4 regions of the Bradyrhizobium sp. AC87j1 genome follow, and region 1 is predicted to be linked to each of the others. Evidence: riboswitches for the same ligand, from Rfam matches in the RefSeq annotation. Region 1 holds a riboswitch; each other region holds the start of a gene.
The links. Region 1 has a riboswitch for cobalamin ahead of CV770_RS00040 (energy-coupling factor ABC transporter permease). Riboswitches for the same ligand answer to the same signal wherever they lie in the genome.
Positions count from the first base shown of each region.

Region 2: another riboswitch for cobalamin. It lies ahead of CV770_RS36125 (ribonucleoside-diphosphate reductase subunit alpha); the one in region 1 lies ahead of CV770_RS00040 (energy-coupling factor ABC transporter permease).
Region 3: another riboswitch for cobalamin. It lies ahead of metE (5-methyltetrahydropteroyltriglutamate--homocysteine S-methyltransferase); the one in region 1 lies ahead of CV770_RS00040 (energy-coupling factor ABC transporter permease).
Region 4: another riboswitch for cobalamin. It lies ahead of CV770_RS16275 (DUF1636 family protein); the one in region 1 lies ahead of CV770_RS00040 (energy-coupling factor ABC transporter permease).

Region 1 covers NZ_PTFE01000001.1:3,433-7,025, reverse strand. The annotation lists gene cobT (nicotinate-nucleotide--dimethylbenzimidazole phosphoribosyltransferase) at 1-48, opposite strand, end outside; gene cobF (precorrin-6A synthase (deacetylating)) at 59-808, opposite strand; gene CV770_RS00040 (energy-coupling factor ABC transporter permease) at 854-1,531, opposite strand; cobalamin riboswitch at 1,569-1,787, opposite strand; gene cobA (uroporphyrinogen-III C-methyltransferase) at 1,833-2,564, opposite strand; gene CV770_RS00030 (cobyrinic acid a,c-diamide synthase CobB) at 2,561-3,593, opposite strand, start outside.
Region 2 covers NZ_PTFE01000122.1:2,581-6,173, forward strand. The annotation lists gene CV770_RS36125 (ribonucleoside-diphosphate reductase subunit alpha) at 1-1,715, opposite strand, end outside; cobalamin riboswitch at 1,820-2,033, opposite strand; partial or broken gene CV770_RS36130 (IS6 family transposase) at 2,110-2,294, opposite strand; gene CV770_RS41880 (hypothetical protein) at 3,088-3,312, shown strand.
Region 3 covers NZ_PTFE01000042.1:13,760-17,352, reverse strand. The annotation lists gene metE (5-methyltetrahydropteroyltriglutamate--homocysteine S-methyltransferase) at 1-2,042, opposite strand, end outside; cobalamin riboswitch at 2,146-2,348, opposite strand; gene CV770_RS21540 (nodulate formation efficiency C protein) at 3,215-3,593, shown strand, end outside.
Region 4 covers NZ_PTFE01000027.1:5,063-8,655, reverse strand. The annotation lists gene cobO (cob(I)yrinic acid a,c-diamide adenosyltransferase) at 1-521, opposite strand, end outside; cobalamin riboswitch at 562-781, shown strand; gene CV770_RS16275 (DUF1636 family protein) at 877-1,251, shown strand; gene cobW (cobalamin biosynthesis protein CobW) at 1,248-2,282, shown strand; gene cobN (cobaltochelatase subunit CobN) at 2,282-3,593, shown strand, end outside.

The DNA.
Region 1 (3,593 bases):
GACGGCGGAGACGTCGGGGCAGTTTCGGGTGACCCATTCGGGGAGCATACTGCCTCGCTTACGGCCTGCGCTTCAGAATGTAGCTGTCCATGATCCAGCCGTGCCGCTCGCGCGCTTCCTGCCGCGCCGCGACGATGCGCGGGCCAACCTCGGCGAGCACGCCGGACATGACGATCTGGTCGGGCATGCCGAGATAGGCGCCCCACCAGATCTGCAAGCCTTCCGGATCAAGCGATTGAAACGCCGTGCCGCCATCGAGCATCACCACCACGGTGTCGACACCTTGCGGCCAGCCGCCTTCACGCAAACGCCGCCCGGTCGTGACCAGAAAGGGCTCGCCGATGTCGTTGAGCGGCAGCGCATGGGCCGCGCACAGCGCCTGGATCGAGGTGATGCCGGGCACGACTTTGATCGTCGGCAACGGATTGAGCCGCCGCGCAATCCGCAACGAGGAATCATAGAGCGAGGGATCGCCCCAGATCAGCAGCGCAACCTTGCCCTCACCTTCGAGATGGTTTGAGACCGTCTGCGACCAGGCCGCGGCAACCGCATCGTGCCAATCGTCTACGCCTTTGCGGTAGTCAGCTTCAGCGACGTCGCGCACGGGAAGGTCGAACTCAGCGATGGCTGTCTTGTCGCTGGTGAGCACATCCGCGCAGATCGTCCGCCTGAGATCGGCGAGATCGGACTTCGCCGTTCCCTTGCGCGGGATCAGGACGAGATCAGCGGCGTTGATCGCTCGAACAGCGGCGCGCGTGAGCTGGTCGGGATCACCGCAACCGATGCCTATCAAAGAGAGCGTGAGCATCGCGAACGCGACGGGCGGCCCTGCGGCCGCCCGCTCGCTTGTCTCTCAGGCCGCGTTGTGCAGGCGCGGGGTGACGAGGCCGGGCGCGGTGACGCCGCGCAGCGACTTCGCCAGCGCCAGCACCGCGAGATCGGCGAGCGGCTCGATCACGATGACCAGCGCATAGGACGCGGCGAACGTCGCGATGTTGGCGAGATTGGTCATGGCAAAACCGGAGCCATAGACCGCCCAGAACGCCACCCAGGCGATCACGCCGGCCTGGTAGGTCGTCGAGAGCGCCAGCGCCTGCCGATACTTCAAATCGACATAGGCGGTGTTGCGCGAAATGATCCGTGTGGCGATCGCCTGGATCGCGAACAGCGGCACCAGCAGCGTCGTGACGTTCATGCCATATTGCGGGATGTCGACCGGCTCGAAGAAGACGCCCTGGAGCAGCAGGCCGAATGCGAGGCCGAAGGCCGCGGGCGCCGCACCGAACAGCAGGAACAGTGTCGAGCCGAGAATGAAGTGCACCTCGGAGACGCCGACCGGGAAGTGCGGCAGGATCTCGAAGAAGGTGAAGACAAGGACTGTGGTGGCGAGCGTCCGCGCCGCGAACGACGTGATGCCCTGCTCACGCACGGTCTCCACCGCGAGCTTCAGCGCAACGCCGCCTGCGGCGATGCCGGTTGCGTAACTCAACACGAGCTTGGCGCCCGTCACGACCCCGGGTTCGATATGCATGGCTCAATTCCTTCCTGCCGTCACACCCGACGGCCTTGGCCTCAAAACGTGCAGGGCCGGTCTCCTGGCTCGCGGTTCCCCGGGATTTCCGGCCTTCCCGGACCTTGCGGCCCAGTGGCTGATCGGAGTCCCTCACCGCTTACAGTCGCGGGGGCGGCTGGGGTTTTGGGCGCCGCAACTGGGTCCGCCCACCCCCATTCCCGATTATGCTCCGGCGCTTTGCGCCGCGTCGAGCACCATGCCTCTCTTGTGTGCCCCTTTCGCTGAGCCTGCGTCAAGGGGCGAGCGGCGGCCAAGGCCGTCATGACGGATAATCCCCCGCCAGCGCCCCAAACAGGATCACGGCGGCCGTCGAGGCGGCGCCGCCGCGCGCAAGCTGCTCGGCAAGCTCGGCGATGGTGGTGCGGACCAGCCGTTCGTCGGGGCGTCCGAGGGATTCGGCGAACAGCGCGGGGGTATCCGCAGCGAGCCCGTGCGCGATCAACTTTGCGACAAGCGCCGGGAAGGTGCGCCGGCCCATATAGACCACGGTCGTCGCTTCAGGGTCGGCCAGCGCCGCCCAGTTCAGGTTGGGCGGCAGCTCGCCGGTGACATCAGCCCCGGTGACGAACTGCACCCGGCGCGAGGTATGGCGCCGGGTCAGGGGAATGCCGGCTTGCGCCGCGGCAACACAGGCCGATGTCACGCCGGGAACGATCTCGTAGCCGATGCCGGCCTCACGCAGCGTCTCCAACTCCTCCTCGAGCCGGCCGAAAATGCCGGCATCGCCCGACTTGAGCCGAACCACGCGCGCGCCGGTTGCGGCATAGTCGACTAGCAAGCGGTTGACGTGGTGCTGCTTGGTCGAGGGACGCCCTGCCCGTTTCCCCACCGCGACGAGATTGGCGCCGGGCCGGGCGAGATCGAGGATCGCGCCGGAGGCAAGATCGTCATAGAGCACGACGTCGGCTTCGCGCAGCCGCGCGGCGCCCTTGAGCGTGAGAAGCTCGGGGTCGCCGGGTCCGGCGGAGATGAAGGAGACGAATCCGCTCACCGGTCCTCCGCGATCAGATGAAAGAACGTGCCGGTGGCGTGGCCGCGCTGCGAGCCGGTCTCGGCGATGACTGCGCCAGTCGCATCATGCACTACGGCCAGCGGCATGTCCGGCTGGGCAAGAATGGTCGAATAGTGGAATTCGTGGCCGCGCAGGCGCGCGCCGGAGCGATGTCCCGGCATCGGCGCGGCGAGTTCGGCCAGACGATAACCGAGATGCATGCGACGCTTGGCAAAGCTCGTCTCGAGGCCAAGCAGGCCTGTCATCTCGTGGCGGACACCGTCCGCGTCGGTCAGAGCGGTTCCCAGCACCATATAGCCTCCGCATTCGCCGTGCACCGGCCGCGTTTCGGCGAACGCGCGCAGGCCGCTGCGAAAACGCGCATTGGCCGCGATCTTGCCGGCATGGAGCTCGGGGTAGCCGCCGGGCAGCCAGCACACGTCGGCGCTCGCGTCGGGCGCCTCATCGGAGAGCGGCGAGAATGTCGAGATCTCCGCGCCCGCCCCGCGCCAGGCTTCCAGCATATGCGGATAGACGAAGGAGAACGCCTCGTCGCGGGCCAGCGCAATGCGCTGCCCCGGCGGTGTCACGTTCAGCCCATTCGCGGCAGGTTGCGGCGACCAGCTGGCAGCCGATCCCAGCACCGCATCGAGATCGACATGCTCGGCAACGAAGCGAGCGGCCTCGTCGATCAGCTTGCCGATCTCGCCCTGCTCTTCGGCCTGCACCAGGCCGAGATGTCGCTTCGGCAGGTTGATCTCGGCGTGACGCGGCAGCGCGCCGAACACGGCAATGCCGACGCCGTTGAGCGCACGCCGCACGAGATCTTCATGGCGCGGGCTGGCGACGCGGTTGAGCACGACGCCGGCAAGCCGCACACCGGGGCGATAATCGCGAAGGCCTGCGGCGATCGCCGCCGCGGTCTGCGCCTGGCCGGAGGGATCGATCACCAGAACCACTGGCCAGCCCAGCAACTCCGCAATGTCGGCGGTGGCACCGGTGCCGGAGACACCGCGCGCGGCGACGCCG
Region 2 (3,593 bases), on a different contig from region 1:
ATGAACGGGGCGCGGTCGGCGGCAAGCTCGACGATCCAGCGCTGGTCGATCTCGAAAGCGGTGCGAAAGATCGCTTTCTCGTGCTCCGACAAGATGTCGAGACGGGCCACCGATCCTTCGTGTGCTATAATCGACTGCCACATCGCCGAAGTGTCGGCGCCCTTCGCCGCAAGCACTTTGGCGAGATGCGGATTACGCACCGAGATGGCGCCGGACAATGTCTTATGGGTGTAGATGTTGGCCGGGATTGGCTCGACGCAGGCGCTGGTGCCGCCGCAGATGATGCTGATCGAGGCGGTCGGCGCGATTGCGATCTTATGGCTGAAGCGCGCCATCACGCCGCGTTCCAGGGCATCCGGGCACGGACCACGCTCGCGCGCGAGCGTCACGGATGCCGCGTCGGCGTCGCGACGGATTTTTCGGAACATGTTCAGATTGAACGACTTGGCCATGACACTTTCCATTGGAATGCCCTTGGCCTGCAGGAAGGAGTGGAAGCCCATGACGCCGAGGCCGACGGAGCGCTCACGCAGGGCAGCGTAGCGGGCACGCTTCATGCCGTCCGGCGCCACCGTGATGAAGTGGTTGAGCACGTTGTCGAGGAAGCGCATGACATCCTCGATGAAGGTGGGCTCCTCACTCCACTGGTCCCAGGTCTCGAGGTTGAGCGACGACAGACAGCAGACCGCGGTGCGCTCCTCGTCGCGATGATCGATGCCGGTCGGCAGGGTAATTTCGCTGCACAGGTTGGAGGTCGAGACCTTGAGGCCCAGCTCGCGCTGATGCTTGGGGAGCGCGCGGTTTACGGTGTCGATGAACAAGAGATAAGGCTCGCCAGTCTGGAGCCGGTTCTCAAGGATGCGTTGCCACAGCTGGCGGGCATCGATCTGGCGGACGACCTCGTTAGTCTTCGGACTCCGCAGAGCGAACGCGGTGCCGGCGCCCACGGCACCCATGAACTCATCGGTGACGTTGACGCCGTGATGCAGGTTGAGGCTCTTTCGGTTGAAGTCGCCGGACGCCTTGCGAATCTCGAGGAACTCCTCGATCTCGGGATGGTGGATATCGAGATAGACCGCCGCCGAGCCGCGCCGCAACGAGCCCTGGCTGATCGCCAGCGTCAGGCCGTCCATGACGTGGATGAACGGGATGATGCCTGAAGTGACGCCGCCCTTCACCTTCTCGCCGATCGAGCGAACATTGCCCCAGTAGGTGCCGATGCCGCCGCCGTTGGAAGCAAGCCAGACGTTCTCGTTCCAGGTACCGACGATGCCTTCGAGCGAGTCCGCCACCGAGTTGAGGAAGCAGGAGATCGGCAGGCCGCGCGTGGTCCCGCCGTTGGAGAGCACCGGTGTGGCCGGCATGAACCATAGCCGGGACATCGCATCATAGAGACGTTGGGCATGCGCAACATCGTCCGCGAAAGCGCAAGACACCCGCCCGAACATGTCCTGGTAAGTTTCGCCGGCGAGCAGATAACGGTCGGTCAGCGTCAGCTTGCCGAACGACGTCAACAAGTCGTCGCGCGACGGATCGAGCGTGAGGTCGGGCGGCTTTGGCGATGGCGCGAGGGGCCACGGCAGCGGAGCCGGCGATGGCGAAAGGGGCACCAGACACGGCTCAGGCGCGGCAGGCTTCGCCTGCGCTAGGCGCGGCCGCACACCCGGTGGCGCGACGAGATGACCATGCTGATCGAAATCGTAAGACGGCGACATCGGCAACCCCGCGATGTTAGGCGCTGGGGCCGCGCGGACGACTTGCGAGGAGAGCTGGCAAATGTGCCCGGCTGCAAGCGACCCACCGGGGCACCCCGCCCGAGGACTTTCGTTCAGTCGCGGCAGGTCTCCTGGCTCGCGGGTCGCTGGGGCTGTCGGCCTTCCCAGCGCTGTCGCGCCAGTGACCATGATGACAACCGCTCGCCGCTTACAGTTGCGGGGGCAGCCTCGGAATAGCCGTTGCCGGCGCACCGGGTTCCCTCTTAGCTTCCATCCTACGAGATGCGGGAATGGAAGACCGTGACGGGCTACATATAGGCGCCGCTCGCAGAGATTCGTCAAGCGGCACCGTCAAGTTAACGAATTGGAGCAGCCCCGAGGTCAAGGTTCGGCGAGCGCTTGTCGTGGAGATCTCGCGCCAAGTCGCAAAGGCTCGCTCGCGCGAAACACGACGGAAGTCGGCAGTGACGGCTCCGAGAGAGAGGATGTGGAAAAGGTTCGCGACCTGATCATGAACTGACAGAAAAATTGAGCCTGACGGGACGATTTGAAACGCTTCATGATCCGATCGCGTCGCCTCTTACCCTTGCGGCGTTCGTGGTCTGGACTATCCCTTCACTCGGCGATGTCCGCTGTAAGTGCTTCCCGTCGAGTCTCCACCCCTCGCCCTGGCAGGGGCTTGGCTCGGGGAATCACTTTCCAACTGAATGTGCCTTATGTGAGGCTACGCGACCGTGGGGCTCGCAGGCGGCGTGGTCGCGCGCTTTGTTCACGATTCCAAAAGCTGCTTGGTTTGCCTCCATGAACATTGGAAGGACGAGAAACATATATCCAAACCGCGTCTCGATAATACCGGAATCGTCACGCCGTTAGGGTGCAATGCGCCTACATTCACCGGAGGAGGCTTTGATCTGCAAGAAGTCTCGCTTGAAGTCGTCCGCAGTGCGGTCGGATTGCTCTCAGAAGGGAAGTACGACCCCGGCACCTGGCAAGTGTCTATCCTGACACTGCAAGGCCAAAACAGAGCACGTGTGCTGCCACGCTGGGAGCGTTTGATTGCCCCCCACATCCACGCTGTTTGGGCCGGGGAATGAACGTCTTGCTTTCTTCGCACGTGATGCGGGCAATGTGCAAACTTGCTTGCGAATTTGTCCCCCTTGAGAATGGCGGAGTTCTTCTCGGCTGGGCGCGCGGGGAAAGACCGGGTGGTAGTCGACCTTCGCGGTCCCGGCCCGCACGCCCTTCACGGGCGACACTGTTTCGTGCCTGATCACGCTTGGCAGGTCGCAGAGATTCGGCGGGCTTTTCAGGATAGCGCGGGTGACGTTGATTACCTCGGCGATTGGCACTCGCATCCGGTGGCGCCGCGGCAATGAGCGATCTGGACTCGGCTACGCTGCGGCGCATTGCTCGCCGCGTGAAGGAGCCGCTCATGCTGATCGTGGCAGGCAGCGAGATCAATCAAGGCTGGTCGGCGCGTTGTTGGAAAGGGCGCATTGATGGGCGATTTCTGAGGCGCCGCTTGGAGGCACAACCACAGGAGCTAAAATTGTTCGATCCGCCACACGATTGGGCAACCGTCCGTCACGCTGTATGAGCCGACGCTTACTTGGCGTGTAAGTCGCTCGGATGAATTGGACCAGTTCGGAACATCAAGGGCGAGCCCAACGCCTACCAGCCGAAGGAGTTGATGCCCTGAAGCGCGGTCGCTAGGGCAGAGTGTAATTTTCGAGGTATCAAGGCCGAACATGGGTGATGTGCGGATTGACACGTCGCAGTGGAAGCGCGGGTACGGGAAGAAGCCAAGTGGACGCCGATATTGGCGCTTCCGGATCGTCTCTCCCCGTACTATGGTCAAAGAATATGAGTTCAGGACGG
Region 3 (3,593 bases), on a different contig from region 1:
GCGTCCATTGCAGCGATCGCACCGATGATGTCGTTGAACTCCGAGTAGCACATATGTGTATGAATTTGCGTTTGATCAGCGACGCCGGATGAACAGATGCGGAAGCAATCCACGGCCCAGTCGAGATAGGCGGTCCACTCCGATCGACGCAACGGCAATCCTTCGCGAAGTGCAGCTTCGTCGATCTGGATCATGGTCGCACCAGCATTCTCGAGATCGCGGACTTCGTCTCGGATCGCGAGCGCAATCTGGCGGCAGACCTCGCTTCTGGGAATATCATCGCGAACAAAGGACCAGTTCAAGATCGTCACCGGTCCGGTCAACATCGCCTTCATCGGCTTCCTCGTTAGTGATTGCGCGTAGCGCCACCAGCCTACGGTGATAGGCTTCGACCGCACTACATCGCCAAACAGGATCGGTGGCCTGACGTAGCGCGATCCGTAGGACTGCACCCATCCATTCCTGGTAAATGCGAAGCCGACGAGTTGCTCACCGAAGTACTGCACCATGTCATTGCGTTCGAACTCGCCGTGCACGAGGACATCGAGACCGATGTCCTCCTGCCAGCGTACGGCGCGCGCCGTCTCCTCCTTGAGGAACCTGTCGTATTGCTCGTCGCTCATAGCGCCTCGGGCATGCGCCGCACGGGCATTCCGGACCTCTTTGGTCTGCGGAAACGATCCGATCGTCGTGGTAGGAAAAGCCGGTAGTCCGAAACGATTGCTTTGGATCTCGGCACGACGGGCAAATGGGCTCGCGCGCCGACGCATGGTCTGGTCGATCGCTTTCATCCGGACAGCGACATTGGCATCATGGATTTTCGGCGAAGTCCGGCGGACAGTCGCGGCACAGTCCGACTCGGCAAGAGCTAGCGCAACATTCTGGTCGCCTGTGAGTGCCCGCGCCAGGATCGCGAGCTCTCGCATCTTCTGGACCGCGAAAGCAAGCCAGCTCTTGACGTCGGAAGCGAGCCCGGTTTCGAGTTCAACATCGACCGGCACATGAAGCAGCGAGCAGGATGGGGCAATCTGTACACGATCCTTGCCGAGCTTCGCAATGGCGGGTTCGAGCCGCTGGCGCAGCGACGACAAATTCGACCGCCATACATTCCGGCCGTCGACGACACCGAGCGACATGACGAGATCACTTCGGCCGCCAGCGATGATCTGGTCCAACAACTGTGGCGCTCGAACCAGATCGAGGTGCAGTCCGGCGACTGGCAGGCTCAAGGCGGTGTCCAGATTGTCCCCGAGATCGCCGAAATAGCTGGCGACTAAGATCTTGATGGCTGGCCCCTCCTTGGCGAGCCGGTCATAGGCATGTCGCAAAGATTGTCGCGCCCTCTCATCCAGATTAAGAACCAGGCAGGGCTCGTCGAACTGAACCCAATTTGCCCCACGTTTGGCCAATTCCTGCAGAACCTCGATATAGGCCGGTATCAGTTCATCCAGTAGTGAGAGTGGCTGGAACGCAGGATCGGGACTCTTGCCGAGTTTTAGGAATGTGACCGGCCCGATCAGGACAGGGCGGGTCTGAAAGCCAAGGGCCTTGGCTTCCTCATACTCCTCGATCGGCTTGCGAGAGCATAGCCTGAAAGTCTGTCCCCTGTGAAACTCGGGGACCATGTAGTGATAGTTGGTGTCGAACCACTTGGTCATCTCCTGCGCGGGTGCGCCAAATCCGCGCGGTCCGTGACCGCAACTCGCATCCTGATCGTCGCATTGTGATCCGCGGGCCATGGCGAAGTACGTCTTGAGCGAAACGGATTCGGCTTTCGAGGCGTAGATCTCCGGGATGGCGCCAACCATGACACTTGTGTCGAGCACCTGGTCATACAGCGAGAAATCGTTCGATGGAATGACCGTGACGCCGATAGATTTCTGACGAGCCCAGTTCGCGGCACGCAGGCCAGCTGCATCCTCGAGCAACTGCTGTTCGCTGCTTTTTCCGGCCCAGTAACTTTCGAGAGCGAGTTTGAGCTCGCGCCTTGGACCGATGCGTGGCGTTCCGAGGGTGGCAACCGGAAGGGAGAGAAGAGTCATAGCGTGAACCCCATGTTGGGGGCAAAGGCCATGGCGGACGCAGGCAGGGGAAGTCGCGCGGTGCGACGGCTGCTTGGCGCACCACCGGGACACCCCGCCCGTGGACGAATACATTGTCGGGGCAGGTCTCCTGGCTCGCGGGTCATCGCTTCTGTCCGGCCTTCCCGAAGCCGCGCAGGCTTCAGTGACGTCGTTGGACAGCGGCTTGCCGCTCACAGTTGCGGGGGCAGCGCCGGCATTGTCACCGGCTTCCCTCTTAGCTCCGGATCAAATGGAAACCGGAGAACCTCGACGGCTTGGATTATCGGCAAGAGAAGTCTTCCGTCAACCTCTCAGATTATGTCTCAAGCTGATGCTGCGACATCTGCTACGCGAATCACCGTGCATCACGTTGAGATGATGTAGAAGCGCTTTCAATCGGCGATATCGGAATGATCATCGGAGCTGCCCGCGGGCCGCACGCCAGATTGGTGGAAGGGACAAATGCGGGCTTGCGCGGTCGGGACTGCCACCTCGAGCAGAACGCATCTCCGGCTTCCCAGCGGTTCTTGAGGACGTCCACCATCCAGTCACCTTCTCGGCCAACAGGATCCGTGTTGAATACGCCCCAGCTGGCAAGGCCAGCAACATACCCCGCCAGCACGTTGATTTGCAGTTCAGCAAGACTCCAAATGCTCGGCGGTGAAGATCGGCTTCGCGTCGTTGGCCGTCAAACGCACCATGGCCCATTGGCCGCAAATGCCCAAACGCATGGCAGAGATCGAAACGCACATTCTGGCAACGATACCGGACCAAACCGTCGCGTGACGAGGATGCATAAACCGCGCTGGATAGCGCTGAAAGGAAACATCGAGACCTGCCAGTCGGAAAGTCGACAAAGAGGACACAAAAGCGGTGTGAAATACCGTCCATCACCTGGCACGAAGAATGCAAGACTTCGGCATGCCCAGTCTCCTCCTGCTGGGCATGTCCGGCACAGCAGATTGAAGCTGTCGCCGGCAGCGAAGTTAGCGGCGCGTGACATAGAGGGGAGCGCCTGCTCGCACGGGACACCATCGGTCTCCCCGTCGCGTCGCCGCTAACTTCTTGCGCTCGCGCATAACAGGTTAAAGGTTGCCCCGCTTTAGAATGACGTGTGGATGAAAGCAGATAGGCTGACAGTTATGAGGAAAATGTCTGGAAGACGCGCGTTATGGTTTTGTCTCGGTCAATCCCTGATCTGCCTGGCCGGGTTGGCTGCGACGAGCAACAGTGTTCGCGCCAACGAGAGCCCCCTTATCGAAAGATTCAAGTCAACGTGGCGAGCGCAAGACGGCGAGACAATAGAACAAATTATCTCCAATGTCTCGAAGGTGGCGCAGTTCGTCCCTCGAATGTGGGGCGTCGCTGAACTTGACGAAAATGACCATGTTTTCGTTTCGTGGACCAGGCACCGCGATGATACATCAGACGAACAATACGTTATCACCTGGAAGATCGCGCTCGACGGCACGATTCAACTTGCGTCGACCTATGCCAAACCGATGGAATTGGGCTGGCGCGCCCTGGCGC
Region 4 (3,593 bases), on a different contig from region 1:
GTGAGCACGACATGCGTCATCGGTGGCTTCGAGGTGGTCAGAAACTCGACGACCTCGGCGATGTCGAGATAGTCGTAGCGCAGCGCGATGTTGATCTCGTCGAGCACGACCATGCGCAGGCTCTCATCGAGAATCAGCTCCTTGGCCTTCTCCCAGCCGGCGCGCGCGGCGGCGATGTCGCGGGCGCGGTCCTGCGTCTCCCAGGTAAAACCTTCGCCCATGGCGTGGAACTGGCAGAGGTCGCCGAAATGGCCGGTGAGCAGGCGTCGCTCGCCGGTATCCCAGGCGCCCTTGATGAACTGCACGACCGCACAGGGGAAGCCATGGGCGACGCAGCGGACGATCATGCCGAAGGCCGAGGAGGACTTGCCCTTGCCGGCGCCGGTGTGGACGATGATGAGGCCCTTTTCGCCGCTCTTGGTCGCCATGATCTTGTCGCGGGCGGCCTTCTTCTTCGCCATTTTCGTGGCGTGGCGAGCGTCGGTTTCCTCGGCCGTTTTTGTATCCGGTTCAGGCGTCATCGGTCCCGGTCCTTCGGCTTGACAAGTGGCGGCCACCGGCAAATGGTGGCCCAGCGTTGGTTCCTGTCCTATGACAGGCGAAGAGGGAATGCGATAGGGTCCGAATCGGCAAGATTTGGGTCCAAAATGCAGCCGCCCCCGCGACCGTGACCGGAGAGATGTCCGAAGCCACTGATTCCCGCGGGAATCGGGAAGGCGGGGATCGAAGGGGAAAACCCTGCTCCGCAAGCCGGGAGACCTGCCTGCGCGGACGAGTTTTGGACCGGCGGACGGGGTGTTCCGCGACGGGGAAAACGGGCCTTCTGAAGAATGGTCCGTGTGCCTCATCGCCTCCCGCTGTTATCTGGAAGAGGCGATGACCGTCACACTTCACGTCTGCATCACCTGCCGTGCCGGCGAGACGCCTGGCGAGGGCGAGGCGACGCCCGGCAAGCGCCTGCATGGTGCGATCCTCGACGCCGGCGTGCCCGAAGGCGTCAATGTGGTTCCCGTCGAATGCCTGTCGGCCTGCAATCAGGGTTGCTCGGTCGCGCTCAGCGCGCCCGGCCGGTGGTCTTACGTCTATGGCCGCCTGTCGGATGCGAATGCGCAGGATGTGGTCGCAGGCGCCGCGGCCTATGCGGCCGCGCCTGACGGCCTCGTGCCCTGGCGCAGCCGGCCGGAAATATTCCGCAAGCAGTCGCTTGCCCGCATTCCCCCCATTGCCGTCGTGCCGGAGGCCGCCGAATGAATTCGCTCGCAAAAGTCCCCGTGACGGTGGTCACCGGTTTTCTCGGCTCTGGCAAGACGACGCTGATCCAGCATCTGCTCAGCAATGCCGGCGGCAAGAAGCTCGCCGTGCTCGTCAACGAGTTCGGCAGTGAGGGCGTCGACGGCGAGATATTGAAATCCTGCGCCGACGCCAATTGCCCGGAGGAAAACATCGTCGAGCTCGCCAACGGCTGCATCTGCTGCACGGTTGCCGACGATTTCATTCCGACCATGGAAAAACTGCTGGCGCGGCCGGTGCGGCCCGATCACATCCTGATCGAGACCTCGGGCCTGGCGCTGCCGAAGCCGCTGCTGAAGGCATTCGACTGGCCGGAGATCCGTTCGCGCATCACCGTCGACGGCGTGATCGCGCTGGCGGATGCCGAGGCTGTCGCCGCTGGCCGCTTTGCACCGGATCCGATTGCAGTCGAAGCGCAGCGCGCCGCGGACGAGAATTTGGACCATGAGACGCCGCTGTCGGAAGTGTTCGAGGATCAGATCGCCTGCGCCGACATCGTGCTGCTGACCAAGGCCGACCTCGCTGGGGCGGCGGGACTTGAAGCGGCCAAGGCTGCCATCACCGCCGAGATGCCGCGCCGCGTGCCGATGCTCCCCGTGACCGACGGTGCGATCGATGCGCGCGTCATCCTCGGTCTTGGCGCTGCCGCCGAGAACGATCTCGCCGCGCGTCCCTCGCATCATGACGGCGAGGAAGAGCACGAGCACGATGATTTCGCCTCCGTCGTGATCGACCTTCCTGAAGTCGCCGACGTCGATGCGCTGGTCGCATCCGTCCAGAAGCTGGCGCGCGAGCAGAACGTGCTGCGCGCAAAAGGCTATATCGCGGTTGCGGGCAAGCCGATGCGCCTCTTGCTGCAGGCGGTCGGCCAGCGCGTGCGCCATCAGTTCGACAAGCCCTGGGGCGCAGGTCACAGGCGGTCGAAGCTCGTCGTGATCGGCGAGCACGGCGATATCGACGAGGCCGCCATCAAGGCAGGACTAGGTATCTGATGCACGTCGTCTTCCGCGAGAGCCGCGGTCTGGAGGAGACCGCGACGCCAAGGGATATCGGCCAGGACCCGGCCGATCTCGTGGTGCTCTCGTATTCGGATTCAGATCTCGCGGCGTTCGCAGCCGGCTGGCGGCGTGGTCGCGAGAGCCTGCCGACGCTGCGGCTCGCGAATCTCGCGGAATTGCGTCACCCGCTTTCGGTCGACACCTATATCGAGCGCACGCTGTCGCAGGCGCGTGGCATTCTGGTGCGGTTGATCGGCGGTGAGTCCTATTGGTCCTATGGACTTGCGGCGCTCCAGCAGCTCGCGAAGGACCGTGGCATTGTGGTCGCCGTGCTGCCGGCCGATGGCCGTGACGACACGCGGCTCGATGCATACTCGACCTTGCCTGTCTCGACGCTGCGCCGGCTCAAGGTGCTCTGCGACGCCGGCGGTCCGGTCGCGGCGCAGGCCGCGATTGCACAGCTCGCGCTAGCCTCGGGACTCTATGCCGGGCCAGTCATCGGCGAGACGGCCGTGCCCGAGATGGGGTTCTACGATCCCGCCCGCGGCGTCATTGCGGCGCCGGCGCAAGGCGAGGGCAGGCCGCGCGCTCTGGTAACGTTCTATCGTTCCTATCTCACCGCCGCGGACCCGGGCCCGGTCGATGCCTTGATCGCAGCGCTGCGCGAGCGCGGCTTTGATGCCTGCGGCGTGTTCGTCACCTCGCTGAAGGCTGCGGGCGTAGCGGATTGGTTGCGGGCGCAGCTCGCGCAAAATCCTCCGGCGGCGATCATCAACGCGACGGCGTTCTCAGCCCTGGGCGATGACGGCACGACGCCGTTCGATGCCGCATCGTGCCCGGTGTTCCAGGTCGCGCTCTCCACCGCCCGGCGCGAGGACTGGACGGAGTCGCTGCGCGGCCTTTCGCCCGGCGATCTTGCGATGCACGTGGTGCTGCCCGAGGTCGATGGCCGTCTGTTCGCGGGCGTGGTGAGCTTCAAGTCGGCAGCCGGGCGCGATCTCGATCTGCAGTTCTCACACCTGGCGCATGGCGCCGATGAGGAGCGCGTGACAGCCGTCGCCGCGCGCGTCGCGGCCTGGCGGAGCCTTGCGGTGAAGCCGGTTGCCGAGAAGCGGCTGGCAATTGTGCTCTCGAACTATCCGGGACGACCGCACCAGATCGCGCACGCGGTCGGGCTCGATGCGCTGGCCTCGGTCGAGGCGTTGCTGTCCGATCTCGCTGAGGCCGGCTTCGATGTTGTTCCGGTCCATGCGCTCGGCGAGGCGCTGCTCAAGCAGAAACTCACCTGGAGCATCGCCGATTATC